Krasilnikovia cinnamomea: one gene and its partner. The protein of the gene in region 1 interacts with the protein of each later gene in a pairwise test. Links are inferred from orthologs where the notes say so. Each region holds a gene or a part of one and is shown in the gene's direction. Other genes may lie near its edges. The genes, in order: nth and aceE.

Region 1 (8,497 bases):
CCGGGTCGGTGCCCAGGCGACCAGCTTGGCCAGCATCGAGTCGCGGTGCACCCCGACCACCGAGCCGTCCGCCACCCCGGAGTCCAGGCGCAGACCGGGCTGCGACAGTGGGCGGAACGAGCCCGCCACGTCCGGCACGGCGAAACGGTGCAGGGTGCCGGTCGCGGGCAGCCACGCGTACGCCGGGTCCTCCGCGCAGATGCGTACCTCGATGGCATGCCCGCGGATCGGGGGCGGGCCGGGCATCGGCAGGCTGCCGCCCTCGGAGACCAGCAGTTGCAGGCGGACCAGGTCGTAGCCGGAGACACACTCGGTGACCGCGTGCTGCACCTGCAGGCTGGGGGTCAGCTCCAGGAACCAGAACCCGCCGTCCGAATCGAGCAGGAACTCGACGCTGCCGGCGCCCACGTACCCGATGGCCCGGACCGCGATGATCGCGGCCCGGCACAGCTCCTCGCGCAGCGCCGGGTCGACCGCCGGGGACGGGGTCTCCTCGACGATGTTCTGGTAGCGGCGCTGCACGGAACACTCCCGCTCGCCGAACGGCACCACGGCCCCGTGCACGTCCGCGAAGACCGGGATCTCGATGTGCCGGGCGTCCTCCACGTACGGTTCGCAGAAGACCTCGCCGCCTGCCTCCTGCCGGGCCGCCGCGACCGCCTCGGCCAGCGTCACCGGGTCGCGCAGCACCCGCATCCCGCGGCCGCCGTCGGCCGCGGTCGGCTTGATCAGTACGGGAAACTGGGTGACCGCCGCCGGATCCGTCTCGGTCGGCAGGACCGGCACCCCGGCCTCGGACACGATCTGCTTCGTCTCGATCTTGTTGTGCAGCACCGCGAGGGTCTTCGGGGGCGCACCGACCCAGATCATGCCCGCCTCGGTCACGGCCGCCGCGAACTCCGGATCCTCGGCGAGGGTGCCGTTGCCCGGGTACAGGGCGTTCGCGCCGGACCGCTGGGCGGCGGCGATCAGCACGTCGCCGCGCTGGTACGTCGACGACGGCGTACTGCCCGGCAGGTGGACCGCGTAGTCCGCCTCGGACACGTAGGGGGCGTCGGAGTCGGCGTCGGTGTAGACCGCCACCGTCTCGATTCCGACCAGGCGGCAGGTGGCGAAGACCCGGCGGGCGATCTCACCCGGGCTGGCCACCAGAAGACGTCGGATCACTGCTTCGCCTTTCAGGGTCGGAAGACACCCACGTGCTCGGCACCCTCGACGGCCGCGCTGTGCACGGCCGAGAGGCAGAGGCCGAGCACCGTACGGGTGTCGCGGGGGTCGATGACGCCGTCGTCCGGGAGCTTCCCGACCGGGTACGGGGCGGGCCCGGACGCCTCGCCGGCCCGTTCGACCGGCCAGCTGAACAGGAACCGGGGCTCGTACGCCCGGCCGTAGATGCCGCCCGCCTCCGCGGCGGGAGTCCCGCCGATCATGAGCGTGAGGTGCGGGACCGTGGACTTGGCCACGGCATGCACCAGCGGGGCGCCGTGCCGGACGTCGGCCGCCTCGTTCGGTTCGGCCGCCGGGGCGGCGCCGGTGTACTGCAGGAACAGCAGCGAGGTGGCGGTCGCGTTGGCCAGCTGGATGAAGTGGACCGCCTTCTGGGTCTCGGCGGGGGAGAACGCCTGCCCCAGGTTGGCCAGCACCCCGACCGGGTAGCCGTGCAGCTCACCCCAGCCGGTCACCAGCGCGGTGCCCTGGGTCGGCTTGAACTCGTCGAAGTCGCTGTCGTCGAGGATGCGGGCCAGCACCTCGCGCGGTTCGAACGCGGTCGCCGGGTCGGCCGCCGCCATGGTCAGCAGGTCCTCGGGGTCGTGCCGGGGTGGCAGCGGGGGCAGGGTGCGCGGGCCCGGGCCGCGCTTGCGCCAGTTGAAGCGGCGTACGCACTGGCGGGCCAGCCGCAGCCCGTCCCGCTCGTCCTCGGCGAGCTGGTCGGCGGGGCCGGTGACGCCGGCGGGCACGGTGGGGGTGCTGCGTACCTCGGGGGCGGGGCGGCCGTTCGGCCCGGCCGCGCGGGCGGGCTGGGGGTGGATGGTGAGCACCTTCGCGTGCCCGCGCACCATGATCGTGTAGTCGGAGAGGGCCGGGAGGTAGGCGGCGTCGCCGTTGGTCGCGCCGAACACCACGCAGACCGTGGGCACCCGGTCCACGGTGAGCTGGCTCAGGTCGCGGGCGATGGCCCCGCCCGGCGGCGGCCCGGTCGGCGCGGCCGCGCCGGTCGACTCGACCAGGTTGATCAGGGGCAGGCGGTTGACCGAGGCGATCCGGGCGGCCCGCCGGATCTTCTCTACCGTGTACGGGTTGACCGCCCCGCCCTCGACGGTCGGGTCGTTGGCCACGATCACGCACTCGACGCCCTCGACCACGCCGATGCCGGTGACCACGCTCGCGCCGACGCCGAACTCGGAGCCCCACGCCGCCACCGGCGACAGCTCCAGGAACGGGCTGTCCTGGTCGAGCAGCATCTCGACGCGTTCGCGGGGTAGCAGCTTGCCGCGCGCGTGGTGCCGGGTCACGGCCTTCTCGCCGCCCCCGGCGCGCGCCTCCTCCAGCGCGGTCTCCAGCTCGGTCAGGCGCTGCAGCATGGCGCCACGGCGCTCCAGGTACGCGGGATTGCGCGGGTCGATCGCGCTGTCCAGCACGGTCATGGCGCCACCCCACCGCGTGCCGCGCCGCCCCCCACCGTCTTCAAAGCCCGCGCCCTCTCGCCGTACTGATCGCCTCTCGACCACCTCCGTAACGAGCGGCCGACCGGGTGCGACACGGATCCCGGGCGGGCCGCTTCCCGGCCAGCTCAGGCGCCTGCGGAAAACGCGAAACCACCGCCGTCGCGGACGGCCGGACCGGCCCGCGGCGACGGCGAAGGGACGCCCGTGGAGACGGCGAAGGGCCGCCCGGGTGGGCGGCCCTTCGGCGGTGGATCAGCTGGTCGTGGCGTGGTTCAGACGCGGGCGCGGCGGGCGAGCCGCTCCGGGTCGAGGATGATCACGCTCTTGCCGTCGAGGCGCAGCCAGGCGCGGGAGGCGAAGTCGGCGAGCGCCTTGTTGACCGTCTCGCGGGAGGCGCCGACGAGCTGCGCCAGCTCCTCCTGGGTCAGGTCGTGGGTCACCCGCAGCACGCCGCCGTCGCGGGTGCCGAACCGGCCCGCCATCTGGAGCAGGTTCTTCGCCACCCGGCCCGGTACGTCCGTGAAGATGAGGTCGGCCAGGGCGTCGTTGGTGCGGCGCAGGCGGCGGGCCAGCACGCGCAGCAACTGCTCGGCGATCTCGGGCCGGTTGTTCAGCCAGGGGCGCAGCGAGGACTTCTTGAGCCGGGCCAGGCGACTGTCCGTCACCGCGGTGGCCGTGGCCGTACGCGGACCGGGGTCGAACAGCGACAACTCGCCCAGCATGTCCGACGGGCCCATGATCGAGACCAGGTTCTGCCGGCCGTCGGCGGCCCGGCGACCCAGCTTGATCTTGCCGGAGAGCACGATGTACAGGCTGTCGCCGGCCTCGCCCTCGTTGAAGACGATGTCGCCCTTGCGGACCTCGATCGTGTCCATCTCCTTGGCGAGCGCCTCAGCGGCCTCCGGGTCCACACCCTGGAAGATCCCGCTGCGAGCCAGCACCTCATCCATCGCCGCACCTCCGAATGCGCCACGCCTGCGCTCGATCAGTCTAGGCGCACGCGTACGGGAAACAGGGGAGCACCCCTTGATCTAGATCCGCAGCGTAACCGGTCCGGCGGGCGACCGGTATTTCGTCGCTCATAGCGACCGACCGGTCGACCGACGGGGCGAACGACGAAGGGCCGAACGGACGTCGTGGCCGGTTGCTCCCCGACAGTATCGTCGCCATCGATGAATGCCCACCCCCCGCCGCGCAACGGGCTGTTCGGCCGCCCGATCCTCACCCTCACCATCGTGGTCGCCGCCCTGATCGGTGCGGGCCTCGGCGGTGTCGCCCTGGCCGACCGCGACTCGGGGACCGGCACGGCGCGCTGGCAGCAGCCGGCCGTCGCCGCCTCGCCGAGCGGCACCAAGCGGGCGACACCGAGCGCCGAGCCCGCCAGCGGGACCATCACCCTGTCCGCCACGGGCGACATCATCATGGGCAGCGCCCCGAACCGGCTGCCCGCGAACGGCGGCGACGGCTTCTTCGACTCGGTCGCCGAGGGCCTCAAGTCCGACCTGGTCATGGGCAATCTGGAGCAGCCGCTCACCGGCGACACCGGGGCCAGCAAGTGCGGCTCCCCGCCGCGCGCCAACTGCTTCGCGTTCCGCTCGCCCCCGGAGTACGCCCGGCACCTCAAGGAGGCCGGGTTCCAGCTGCTCAACACGGCCAACAACCACTCCAAGGACTACGGCGTGGCGGGGTACCGCAACACCGTCGCCGCGCTGGAGGACGCCGGTCTGCGGCACACCGGCGCCGAGGACCAGATCACCGTGGTGGACGTCAAGGGGGTGTCGGTCGCGGTCGTGGGCTTCTCCCCGTACGCGGGGGCGAACAACCTCAACGACCTCGACCATTCACGTACGGTGATCGAGCAGGCCAAGGAGAAGGCCGACCTGGTCGTGGTGCAGGTGCACATGGGCGCCGAGGGCTCGGACAAGAACCACGTCAAGCCGGGCAACGAGCTGTTCTTCGGGGAGAACCGGGGCGATCCGATCGCGTTCTCCCACGCGGTGATCGACGCCGGGGCGGACGTGGTGATCGGGCACGGCCCGCACGTGCTGCGCGGGATGGAGTTCTACAAGGGCAAGCTGATCGCGTACAGCCTGGGGAACTTCGCCGGGGGCGGCAAGACGCTGTCCAGCGCCGGGGTGCTGAAGTACAGCGGCATCCTGCACGTCACGCTCGGCGCGGACGGCCGGTTCGCGGGCGGGACCTTTCTGTCCACGTACCTGAACGGGGTGGGTGTCCCCACCCGGGACAGCGCGAACGAGCGCGGCCGCAAGATGGTCGCGCAGCTGTCCGCGGACGACTTCGGCGACACCGCGGCGCGGATCGCCGACGACGGCGCGATCACGCCGCCCGCCTGACGGTACGTTCGCCGAAGCTGTCGGTGCTGCGACGTACTCTTGCACCGTGACTCGTCCGCCCGCCGCCCCCGCCTCCCCCGGGCCGGCCGTTCCGGTGGGGCCGGCCGTGCTGGTGCGGTCCGCCAAACGGTTCGCGAACGAGACCCCGATCGGCCGTAAGCGGCGGGCCCGGCGGATGGCGCGGGTGCTCGCCGAGACCCACCCCGACGCCCACTGCGAGCTCGACTTCAGCAACCCGCTGGAGCTGGCGGTCGCCACGATCCTCTCCGCCCAGACCACGGACGTACGGGTCAACGAGGTCACCCCGGTCCTGTTCCGCCGCTTCCGCACGGCGGCGGACTACGCGGCCGGGGACCGGGCCGAGCTGGAGGAGATCCTGCGCCCGACCGGCTTCTTCCGGGCCAAGACGGATTCGCTCATCAAGCTGGGCGAGGCGCTGACCGAGCGGCACGGCGGGGTGGTGCCCGGCACGCTGGACGAGCTGGTCGCCCTGCCCGGCATCGGCCGCAAGACCGCGAACGTCATCCTCGGCAACGCGTTCGGGGTGCCCGGCATCACGGTCGACACCCACCTGCGCCGCCTGGCGAACCGTTTCGGCTGGGTCGCCGAGGAGGATCCGGTCAAGATCGAGTTCCAGCTCGCCGACCTGATCGAGAAGCGCGACTGGACGATGATGTCGCACCGGGTCATCTTCCACGGGCGCCGCGTCTGCCACGCCCGCAAGCCCGCCTGCGGCGCCTGCACCCTCGCCGCCTCCTGCCCGTCGTACGGCACCGGCCCCACCGAGGCGCCGGCCGCCGCGCGCCTGCTGAAGGGCCCACGGGCCCGCGAGCTCGCCGCCCAGGCCGGTGTGGACCCGGAGCTCGTCCCGGCGGCCGCCATCGTCACGCCGGAGGCGCCGTGACGGCAGGCGGCCGGGCACGATGGGCGCGACGGATGGCGGCTTCGCTCGCGCCCACGCTGGCCACGTCGCTCGCGCTGGCGGCGTGCACGGGCGAGGAGCGCGTCGCGGCGCCGCCGGGTCAGCCGTCGCCGTTCGCGGACTGCGCCGCCCTGGCCGCGCCGCCATCCGCCGGGCCGGGTTTGCCCGCCGGGGCGGCGTTGCCCGATCTGGAGCTGCCGTGCTTCACCGGGGGCGCGCCGGTGCGCCTCGCCGATCTGCGCGGGCCCGCCGTGGTCAATCTGTGGGCGTCCTGGTGCGAGCCGTGCCGCACGGAGCTGCCGGCCATGCAGCGCCTCGCCGAGGCGTCCGCCGGCCGGCTCACGGTCGTGGGTGTCGACACCGGTGACGACCGGGACGCGGCGGCCGGGTTCGCCGCGGACAAGCGGGTGACCCTGCCCACCCTCTACGACCGGGACCGGAAACTGATCACCGCCCTGGGCCGCACCACGCTGCCCGTGACGGTCTTCGTCGACGGCCAGGGCCGCGCGCGTGTCGAGCCGCTTCCGCTCGACGCCGACCGGCTCGCCGCGCGCGTACGCGACTGGACCGGCGTGACGGTGACCCCGTGACCGGGCGTGACCGGCCCCGCGGGCTGCCGGGATGGTTCGAGCCGCTGCTCTCGCGCGCCGCCACCAGCCGTACCGAGGACTTCACCCCGATCCGGCCGCCCGCCGCCGGTGGACGGCCCAGCGCCGTGCTGGTGCTGCTCGGCGAGAGCGCCCCGGGCGCGCCCGACCTGCTCGTGCTGCAGCGGGCCGCGACCATGCGCAACCACGCCGGGCAGCCCGCGTTCCCGGGCGGCGCGGCCGACCCGAGCGACCGGGACCCGGCGCACACCGCCCTGCGCGAGGCCAATGAGGAGGTCGGGCTCGATCCGGACAGCGCCACCGTGCTGGCCCTGCTGCCCCCGCTGTACATCCCGGTCAGCTCGTTCCTGGTCACCCCCGTGCTGGCCTGGTGGCATGCGCCGCATCCGGTGCACCCGCGCCAGCTCGACGAGGTGGCGCACGTGGCCCGGCTGCCCGTGGCCGAGCTGGTCGATCCCGCCAACCGGATCCGCGTCCGCCACCCGAGCGGCTGGGTCGGGCCGGCGTTCCAGGCGCGCGGGATGCTCGTCTGGGGCTTCACCGCCGGGGTCATCTCGGCACTGCTGGACATGGCCGGATGGTCCCGGCCGTGGCAGCCTGGGCGGCTCATGGATCTGCCCGCCCCGTCTCCGGCCACGCCGGGCGGCGCGCCGGACGAGGTGGTCACATGAACGCCTGGTATCCCACTTCTACGCTGAGCGGGTGCACGTGGTCGATGGAATCCTGATCCTGCTGATGCTGGTCTTCGCGATCAGCGGCTACCGGCAGGGTTTCGTCGTCGGTGCCCTGTCCTTCGGTGGCTTCTTCAGCGGGGCCCTGATCGGGTTGCAGATCGGTCCGCTGATCGCCGACCAGTTCGCCAGCGGGGCGACCCGGGTCGTGGTCTCGCTGGTGTCCATCTTCGCCCTCGCGGTGCTGGGGCAGACGCTGGCCGGCTGGTTCGGCACCCGGCTGCGGCGCTCGATCGCCAGCCGCCCGCTGCAGCGGCTCGACGACGCCGGCGGCGCGGTGGTGTCACTGGTCGCCGTGCTGCTGGTGGCGTGGCTGGTGGCGGTGCCGCTGGGTTCGTCGTCGCTGCCCTGGCTGAACCGGGAGGTCCGCAGCAGCGCGGTGCTCGGCGGCGTCAACAAGCTGATGCCCGAGCAGGCGCAGGCCCTGTCGTCGGCGCTGCGGGAGACGCTCGACACCAGCGGCTTCCCGGACGTCTTCGGCGGGCTCGCCCGCACGGAGGCCCGTGAGGTCGCCGCGCCCGATCCCGCGCTGGCGAACTCGCAGGTCGTAGCGAACTCCCGGCGTTCGGTCCTGAAGGTGCTGGGCACCGCACCGAGCTGCTCCCGGCGCATCGAGGGATCCGGATTCGTGTACGCGCCCGAGCGCGTCATGACCAACGCCCACGTCGTCGCCGGCACCCGCAGCGTCCAGGTGGAGACGGCACGCGGCAAGCTCGACGGCACCGTGGTGGTCTACGACCCGAAGCGCGACCTCGCCGTCCTGTACGTGCCGGGGCTGAGCGCGCCGGTGATGCCGTTCGTGCAGCGGCAGGCCGGCACCGGGTCCAGCGCGATCGTGCTCGGCTATCCGCTCGACGGGCCGTACAACGCCCAGTCGGCCCGGGTGCGGGAGGCCAGCCGGATCACCGGCCCGGACATCTACGACTCCGGCGACGTGACCCGGGAGATCTACACGATCCGGGCGCTGGTCCGCAGCGGCAACTCGGGCGGCCCGCTCGTCGCGCCGAACGGGCGGGTGATGGGCGTCATCTTCGCGGCCGCGGCCGACGACCGTAACGTCGGCTTCGCGCTGACCGCGAACGAGGCGGCCGGTACGGCGAAGCTCGGGGCGGAACGCACCCGCCGGGTCAGGACCGGCGACTGCGCCTGACGCGCGCAGGGCGCTGAGCGGCCCGGACCTGGTGCCGGGCGGCCGGGCCGGGTGACGGGCCGGGTC
Region 2 (8,861 bases), 2.3 Mb from region 1 along the record:
CGGCTGGCGCAGGTCGCGGGTGTGGTAGAGCGCGATGGGTTCCAGGTACACGCAGACAGAGCCGTCGACCGCGGCCGCGGCCAGGCAGGAGCGCAGCATGGGCGCGGCGTCCGCCGGGCGGGCGGGTACGGCCACGACGAGCCCGGGTACGTCGCGCAGCGCGGCGACGGAGTGGTCGTCGGTGGCGTGCTCGGGGCCCGGCTGCCCGTGGGCGAGCCCGGCGACCCGGATCACCAGCGGGTTGCGCAGCCCTCCGGCGCTGGCGAACGGCAGCGTGGCGGCCTCGCCGCGCAGTTGTCCGGCGGCCTGGTGCAGGTGTGCCAGGTGCCGGATCTGCGGGATGGGCAGCAGCCCGGCCAGCCCGGCGCCGAGGGCGAGGCCGAGCACGGAGGTCTCGTCGCCGGGGGTGTCGAAGACCCGCGCCGGTCCGAACCGTTCGCGCAGCTGCCCGGTGATCCCGTAGCCGCCGCGCGCCGTCACGGCGTCGCCGAACACCACGGCGCCGGGGGCGGCCAGCAGCGCGTCGGTGAGCGTGGCGCTGATGGTCTGCGCCAGCGTCAGCGGTCCGGCGTCTTCGGGGGCCCGGCCGCCGAACGCGGCGGCCCGGGCGGCGGCACCGGCACCGGCGGCGCGGGTGGCGACGTCGGCGACGGTACGGGCGACCCGGACGGGGCGCCGGGGCGCCAGCGGAGCGACGACCTCGGCCGCCGTGGTGAGCTTCGGTTCGCCCAGTACCTCCTCGGCGACCTTGCGGACCTGCCAGCCCACCTCGTCGTAGCGGGCGATGAGCTCGTCCGGATCGGCCAGGCCCGCTTCGACGAGCAGCCGGGCGGTGCCGACGAGGGGGTCGCGGGCGAGGTCCTCGGCGAGCCGGTCGGCGGGCGTGCGGGCGGCGGGGATGCCGTTCGCGGCGCCCCCGGGTTCCGCGGCGGCGGGCCGCAGCAGCGGGACCATGGACAGGTGCAGCACGGCGGGGCGCCGGTGCTCGCGTACCCATCCGGCGGCCTCGGCGGCGGCCGCGTACGTGGCGACCAGGTCGCATCCGTCGGCGGCCGTGTACCGCAGGCCGGGCCGGGAGCGCAGCATGTCGGCGACCCAGCCGGTGGGCCGGCCCGCCGCGCGGCCGGGTCCGTCGTCCTCGCAGACGACGAGCAGCGGCAGACGCTGCCCGGCGTGGTCGTGCCGCCCGGCGGTGTTGAGCGCGGTCACGGCGTCGGCGTGGTCGATGGCCGTGGCGCGGACCGAGGCGATCACGATGGCGTCGGCGGGCCACGGGCGGGCGACGCCGTCAAGTTCATCCGCACGGGTGAGGCCGAAGGCGAGGCCGACCGCGCGCGGCAGGTGCCCGGCCGCCGCCGAGGTGGTCGGCACGATGTGCAGGTCGGTGTGGCCGAGGGCCCGGTGGCGGCCCCCGGACATGGCCTCGCTGGCCGAGGCGACCACGCTGCGCAGCACGTCGCGGGCGGCCTCGATGAACGGGTCACCGGGCTCGTGGTCGGGCTCGCCGGTGCTGGCCGGGCCCCCGGCGGGCGTGGGCGCGACGCTGGTCGGCACGGCTGACGCGCTGGTCAGGGCGGCGGCCGCGGCGCGGGCACAGTAGAACCCGGCGGAGCGGTCGTGCAGCAGGGCCGGGTCGTCGCCCCGCAGCGCGGCGGCCACGGCGGCGCTGCCCTCGTGGCCGGCGGCGCCGACGGGGTGGAAACCCTCGTTGAAGCTGCGCAGCCAGCGGGCGGCGAGGTCGAGGTGGCGGCTGGTGAGCTGGGCGTCGAACAGCTGGCGGGCCCGCGCGCCGGTGAGGTCGGCGCCGTCGCGGACCGGCTCGTCGGGCGTACGGCGCGAGGACGGGCGCGACAGCGCCGACACCGCGTCGCGGAACCGCTCGTCGAGGTTCTGCGGGGTGGTCACGCGACCCAGCATTGCCGACCCGCGCGAGCACTGCCATGTCGGAAGTCCGCCTTGACAGCGCGCGCGATCCACTCGGGCACGGTCGCCCGTGTGTCGCGTCGATTCCGGCGAAGTGCTGCGGCGGACCGGCCGCCGGTGCTGTACTCGGTACATGATCTTGCGGTCGCTCGTCGTGCGGCTGGCGCTGGGGGCGGTCTGGTTCGCGGCCGTCGCACTCACCTTCCTGGTCCTCGACCTGTACACGTGAGACGACGGGCGGCGATGCGCTATGTGGGACAGGCCGAGGTCCGGGCGGATCGCTCTCGCGGCCACGGCCGCGCTGGCGCTGGCCGCGCCCGTCGGGTGCTCGGAGGGTTCGGGGCCGGCCACCGCGCCGGCTGACCGGACGGCGAGCCCGCCCACAGCCGGCGCGGACGCGACGACCCGGACCGGGCCGACCCCGCCCGGCCCGACGTCGCCTGGCCCGATGCCGCCCGGCCCGGGCCCGGCGGGCAGCGGGCAGGCGGGCGCCGCGCAGGCGGAGGCGGAGGCGGGCGCCACGGCGGCGGTCCCCGTGCTGGTCGGCGCCGGGGACATCGCCACCTGCGAGAGCACCGCCGACAACCGGACGGCCGCGCTGGTGGCGGCGCAGCCGGGCACGGTGTTCACGCTGGGCGACAACGCGTACCCCGACGGCACCGCGGCCGACTTCCGGCGCTGCTACGGGCCGGGATGGGGCCGTTTCCGCGCGCGCACCCGCCCGGCCGTGGGCAATCACGAGTACCACGTCGCGGGAGCGCGGCCGTACTTCGACTACTTCGGCGCGGCGGCCGGGCCGCGGGGGCGCGGCTACTACTCCTTCAACGTGGGCAGCTGGCATGTCGTGGTGCTCAACACGAACTGCGGCGAGGTCTCCTGCCGGTCCGGCTCGGCGCAGCAGCGCTGGCTGCGTACGGACCTGGCCGCCTCGGGGGCGCGGTGCACCGTGGCGTTGGCGCACCACCCGCTGTTCACCTCCGTCGCCCGGCACCCGCCGGCCACCGCGACCCGGCCGCTGGTGCGCACCCTGCGGGCGGCCGGGGTGGAGGTGCTGCTGGCCGGGCACAACCACACGTACGAGCGGTTCGCGCCGCAGGACGCCGACGGGCGCTCCGACCCGGTGCGCGGCATCCGGGCGTTCGTGGTGGGCACCGGGGGCGCCCCGCTGCACACGTTCGGGCGGCGGGCGGCGAACAGCCAGGTCCGCAATGACCGGACGTACGGGGTGCTGCGGCTGACCCTGGCCCCCGGCGCATACCGGTGGCAGTTCCTGGGGGTGCCGGGATCGCGCTTCACCGATTCCGGCTCGGGCGCGTGCCATTGAGCGCGGGGCGGGCGAAACACGCGCGGTGCCACCGGGCGTGGCAGACTCGGGCGCGTGCGCACCGAGGTGATCACCGTCCGGACCGGCAGCCGTCCGACCGTCGTCGACATCACCCGGGAGGCGGAAGCGTTCGTCACGGGCCGCGGTGACGGCCTGCTGCACGTGTTCGTGCCGCACGCGACGGCCGGGGTGGCGATCATCGAGACCGGCGCCGGTTCGGACGACGACCTGCTGACCGCGATCGGCGAGCTGCTGCCCGCCGACGACCGGTGGCGGCACCGGCACGGTTCGGCCGGACACGGCCGTGACCACGTGCTGCCCGCGTGGATCGCACCGTACGCGACACTGCCCGTGATCAGCGGCAGGATCGCGCTCGGCACCTGGCAGTCGATCTGCCTCGTCGACCCGAACGGCGACAACCCGAGCCGGCAGGTCCGCCTCTCCTTCCTCGAAGGATGAAAAGTTACTGGTCAGTACCTGTGTCGAGCGTCGCGTACGGGGCAGGTAGGCGTGACGCCAGCCACCGTCAGGGGGCAGGATGGAGACATTCCCGCGCGCCCTGACACTGGGGGCCCGCGGTCCGACACGAACCCAGAGGAATGCCTGTGGCCACGGAGCGCAAGCGCCCGGTGATCAGCGATGGCCTGCCGAGCCAGCTTCCGGACATCGACCCTGAGGAAACCTCGGAGTGGGTCGAGTCGCTCGACGGCGTCATCGACGACCGCGGTGCCAAACGAGCCCGGTACGTCATGCTGCGCCTGCTGGAGCGCGCCCGGGAGCGACACATCGGCGTCCCGCCGCTGACCGCCACCGACTACATCAACACGATCCCGCCGGAGGCGGAGCCGTGGTTCCCCGGTGACGAGAGCCTGGAGCGCCGGATCCGCCGGCTGACCCGGTGGAACGCCGCGATGCTGGTGCACCGCGCGCAGCGCCCGGAGATCGGCGTGGGCGGCCACATCTCGACGTACGCGTCGAGCGCCAGCCTCTACGAGGTCGGCATGAACCACTTCTTCCGCGGCAAGGACCACCCGGGTGGTGGGGACCAGGTCTTCTTCCAGGGCCACGCGTCGCCGGGCATGTACGCCCGCGCGTTCCTGGAGGGACGGCTGAGCGCGGACCAGCTCGACGGGTTCCGTCAGGAGCTGTCGCATCCGGGTGGCGGCCTGCCGTCATATCCACACCCGCGGCTGATGCCGAACTTCTGGGAGTTCCCGACCGTCAGCATGGGCCTCGGCCCGCTGAACGCGATCTACCAGGCCCGGTTCAACCGGTACCTGCACAACCGCGGGATCAAGGACACCAGCGACCAGCGCGTGTGGGCGTACCTGGGCGACGGCGAGATGGACGAGGTGGAGTCGCTCGGCGCGATCGGCGTGGCCGCCCGCGAGGAGCTGGACAACCTCACCTTCGTCATCAACTGCAACCTGCAGCGCCTCGACGGCCCGGTACGCGGCAACGGCAAGGTCATCCAGGAGCTGGAGTCGTTCTTCCGCGGTGCCGGGTGGAACGTCATCAAGGTCATCTGGGGCCGGGAGTGGGACCCGCTGCTGGCCGCGGACGGCGACGGCGCCCTGGTCAACCTCATGAACGTGACGCCGGACGGCGACTACCAGACCTACAAGGGCGAGTCCGGCGCGTACGTCCGTGAGCACTTCTTCGGCCGTGACCCGCGCACCCGCAAGATGGTCGAGGCCATGTCCGACGACGAGATCTGGGGTCTCAAGCGCGGCGGCCACGACTACCGCAAGCTGTACGCGGCGTACCAGGCGGCGGTGAACCACACCGGACAACCGACCGTGATCCTGGCCAAGACGATCAAGGGCTGGACGCTGGGCTCGCACTTCGAGGCGCGCAACGCGACGCACCAGATGAAGAAGCTGACCCTGGACGACCTGAAGAGCTTCCGGGACCGGCTCTACCTCGACGTCAGCGACAAGCAGCTGGAGGAGAACCCGTACCTACCGCCGTACATCCACCCGGGCGAGAAGTCCGAGGAGGTGCAGTACCTGCAGGAGCGTCGGCGGGAGCTGGGCGGCTACCTGCCGTCGCGGCGGACCACGACGATCCCGCTGGCGATCCCGGCTTCGGAGAAGTTCGGCGACGTCAAGCGAGGCTCGGGCAAGCAGAAGGTCGCCACCACGATGGCGTTCGTCCGGCTGCTCAAGGACATCATGAAGGACAAGGAGTTCGGGGCCCGCTGGGTGCCGATCATCCCGGACGAGGCCCGCACGTTCGGCATGGACTCGTTGTTCCCGACCCGGAAGATCTACTCGCCGCACGGTCAGACGTACACCTCGGTGGACCGGGAGCTGTTCCTGTCCTACAAGGAGGCCACCAACGGCCAGATCCTGCACGAGGGGATCAACGAGGCCGGTTCGTGCGCCAGCTTCACCGCGGCGGGCACGTCGTACGCCACGCACGGCGAGCCGATGATCCCGCTGTACATCTTCTACTCGATGTTCGGGTTCCAGCGCACCGCGGACGAGCTGTGGGCGGCGGCCGACCAGATGGCCCGCGGCTTCCTGCTCGGCGCGACCGCGGGGCGCACGACGCTCAACGGCGAGGGCCTGCAGCACGAGGACGGGCATTCGCTGCTCATCGCGGCGACCAACCCGGCCGTGGTGGCGTACGACCCGGCGTTCGCGTACGAGATCGCGCACATCATGGAGAACGGCCTGCACCGCATGTACGGCGAGCGGCAGGAGAACGTCTTCTACTACCTGACGGTCTACAACGAGCCGATCCTGCAGCCCGCCGAGCCGGAGGGTGTGGACGTCGAGGGCCTGCTCAAGGGCATCTACCGGTACGCGGCGGCGCCGCAGACCGGCGGCCCGGCCGCGCAGCTGCTGGCCTCCGGTACCGGCATGCAGTGGGCGTTGAAGGCGCAGGCGCTGCTGGCCCAGGACTGGGGGGTCGCGGCGGACGTGTGGTCGGTGACGTCGTGGACGGAACTGCGCCGCGACGCGGTCGAGACCGAGGAGCACAACCTGCTGCACCCGGGCGACGAGCCGCGTAAGCCGTACATCGCGCGCAAGCTGGAGGGCTCGCGCGGCCCGGCGGTGGCGGTCAGCGACTGGATGCGGGCCGTGCCGGACCTGGTCTCCCGGTGGGTGCCGAACGACTGGACGTCGCTGGGCACGGACGGCTTCGGCATGAGCGACACCCGGCACGCGCTGCGCCGCCACTTCCACGTGGACGCGGAGTCGATCACGGTGGCGACGCTGCGCCAGCTCGCCCTGCGCGGCGAGGTGCCGCCGCACGTACCGGCGGAGGCCGCCAAGAAGTACGCGATCGACGACGTCAACGCGGCCCCGGTCGGGGAGACCGGCGGGGACAGCTGATCCGGTAGTCGATGTCGGGGCCCGTCGCGTCGCGGCGGGCCCCACGTCGTGGGGCCCCATGTCGTGGGGCCCCATGTCGTGGGGCCCCATGTCGTGGGGCCCCATGTCGTGGGGCCCCATGTCGTGGGGCCCCATGTCGTGGGGCCCCGTCGTCGTGCGGGCCCCGTTGTCGTGCGGGCCCCGCGTCACGTCATGGGCGCGTCTCGCAGGGGCCCGTTGATGAATTCCGGTCAGCTGCGAACCCGACGTCTTCAAGATCGCCTACGACGGGGCGCCGCAGGTGCTCGGGCCCGCGCTGGCGGCCCCGCTGGTCACCCACCTCGGGGGTTATCCCACCCTGTACGCGGTGACCGCCGGGGTGACGCAACGCGGGTCGGTCATGGTGGTGAAAATTCGTTCGGTCGCCTAGGTAGGCTGGGCGCGTGACAGTACGCGTACGTTTCGCCCCGTCGCCGACCGGAATGTTCCACGTCGGCGGCGCCCGCTCCGCCCTGCAGAACTGGATCGTCGCCCAGCAGACGCAGGGCGTGTTCGTCCTGCGGATCGAGGACACCGACGCCGCCCGCAACCGTCCCGAGTGGACCGAGGGCATCCTCTCCGCGCTGGACTGGATCGGCATCAAGCGCGGCACGTACGAGGGCCCGCACTACCAGTCGTCGTACGCGGCCGACCACACCGCCGCCGCCACCCGCCTGTACGCCGAGGGCCGGGCCTACTACTGCGACTGCACCCGCGAGGACGCCGTCGCGCGGACGGGCAACAAGCACACCGGCTACGACGGCTTCTGCCGCGACCGCGGGCTCGGGCCGGGTGAGGGCCGGGCGCTGCGTTTCCGTACGCCGGACGAGGGCGAGACCGTGGTGGTCGACCTGGTCCGTGGCGAGCCGACGTTCGAGAACCGGCTGATCGAGGACTTCGTCATCGCCCGCAGCGACGGCTCGGCGGTGTTCCTTCTGGCCAACGTGGTGGACGACATGTCGATGGGCATCACCCACGTGATCCGCGCCGAGGAGCACCTGCCCAACACGCCGAAGCAGCAGCTGCTGTGGGAGGCGCTGGGGGTCAAGCCGCCGGTGTGGGCGCACGTGCCGGTCATCGTCAACGAGAAGCGGCAGAAGCTGTCCAAGCGCCGGGACAAGGTGGCGCTGGAGGCGTACCGGGACGAGGGCTACCTCGCCGACGCGATGCGCAACTACCTGATGCTGCTGGGCTGGGCGCCCTCGGGCGACCGGGAGATCGTGCCGTGGTCCGTGGTCGAGAGTGAGTTCCGGCTCGAGGACGTGAACCACTCCCCCGCGTTCTTCGACGTCAAGAAGCTGCGCGCGTTCAACGGCGAGTACATCCGGGCGCTGTCCGAGCAGGACTTCGTCGCGGCGTGCGCGCCGTGGCTGCACGGCACGCAGACGATCCCGGCACCGCCGTGGCGCCCGGAGGCGTTCGACGCGGCCCTGTTCGCGGCGGTGGCCCCGCTGGCGCAGACCCGGATCGCGGTGCTCGGCGAGATCGTCGAGTACGTCGACTTCCTCTTCCTCGACGAGCCACCGGCCGACGACGCGTCCTGGGCAAAGGCCATGAAGGAGGGCGCAGCGGACATCCTGGACGCCGCCGCCGAGGAGTTCGGCGCGCTCGCCACCTGGACCGCGGAACCGCTCAAGGCCGCACTGGAACGGGTCGGCGAGCAGCGCGGGCTGAAGCTGGGCAAGACGCAGGCGCCGATCCGGGTCGCGGTGACCGGGCGCACGGTGGGCCTGCCCCTCTTCGAGTCCCTCGAGGTGCTCGGCCGGGAGCGTGTGCTGGCCCGGCTCGCGGCGGCCCGCGCGCGTCTCGCGGGGTGATCTCAGACACCGGTTGAACCCACCGGCGCCGCCCGCCGACCGCCTTTGCCGCGCTCGGCGGGCCCGATTACCGCCAATGGCCCGGTTTCCATGGCGGACAGTCGCGCCGACGTGACGGTCGGCTGAATTCACCCGTCATCTGCACGGGTGACCATGCCCCCACCATCTTGCCGCCGGTGGGTACTATTCGGCCGCTGATCAACGGCTGTCGTCGCCGCTCAGCCAATCCCAGTCAGCCGCAGTTCAGCCTATCGGCAGATGCGCGCCGACCACCGTCCGGGAAAGGCTGGCAGTACCGCGCCGTGCCGGCGCCGGACCTCACCTGTCCGCCGTGGCGCGACCAGCTCTACACAAAGCCATGTCCACGGGGCGGGGAGGCCGGACGATGGTACGAAGGGCTTTTGCACGATTCTTGGCGGCGACCGGAGCGACCGT

Evidence for each region.
Region 2: the proteins of nth (region 1) and aceE interact in binary tests that used the Escherichia coli proteins (3 or more experiments, as listed by UniProt). The link is inferred for Krasilnikovia cinnamomea from one-to-one orthologs.

Annotation. Positions count from the first base shown.
Region 1 is NZ_SHKY01000001.1:2,668,620-2,677,116, reverse strand. What follows is about bases 4,146-7,025. They hold nth (endonuclease III), read left to right. Parts: upstream 4,146-5,126; coding sequence 5,127-5,924; downstream 5,925-7,025. Other genes in these bases: EV385_RS11990 (NUDIX hydrolase), read left to right, coding at 6,529-7,025; EV385_RS11995 (TlpA family protein disulfide reductase), read left to right, coding at 5,957-6,532; EV385_RS12005 (CapA family protein), read left to right, coding at 4,146-5,020. Outside these bases: EV385_RS12020 (ATP-binding protein), read right to left, coding at 1-1,167; EV385_RS12015 (carboxyl transferase domain-containing protein), read right to left, coding at 1,179-2,645; EV385_RS12010 (Crp/Fnr family transcriptional regulator), read right to left, coding at 2,939-3,616; more of EV385_RS12005, read left to right, coding at 3,839-4,145; more of EV385_RS11990, read left to right, coding at 7,026-7,221; EV385_RS11985 (MarP family serine protease), read left to right, coding at 7,253-8,431. UniProt on the Escherichia coli protein: DNA repair enzyme that has both DNA N-glycosylase activity and AP-lyase activity. The DNA N-glycosylase activity releases various damaged pyrimidines from DNA by cleaving the N-glycosidic bond, leaving an AP (apurinic/apyrimidinic) site.
Region 2 is NZ_SHKY01000001.1:4,995,516-5,004,376, reverse strand. The notes cover bases 3,548-6,791. They hold aceE (pyruvate dehydrogenase (acetyl-transferring), homodimeric type), read left to right. Parts: upstream 3,548-3,852; coding sequence 3,853-6,591; downstream 6,592-6,791. Other genes in these bases: EV385_RS22960 (YjbQ family protein), read left to right, coding at 3,548-3,706. Also shown: EV385_RS22970 (transketolase C-terminal domain-containing protein), read right to left, coding at 1-1,917; EV385_RS22965 (metallophosphoesterase family protein), read left to right, coding at 2,372-3,247; more of EV385_RS22960, read left to right, coding at 3,302-3,547; EV385_RS22945 (hypothetical protein), read left to right, coding at 6,872-7,000; gltX (glutamate--tRNA ligase), read left to right, coding at 7,014-8,426; EV385_RS22935 (hypothetical protein), read left to right, coding at 8,860-8,861. UniProt on the Escherichia coli protein: Component of the pyruvate dehydrogenase (PDH) complex, that catalyzes the overall conversion of pyruvate to acetyl-CoA and CO(2).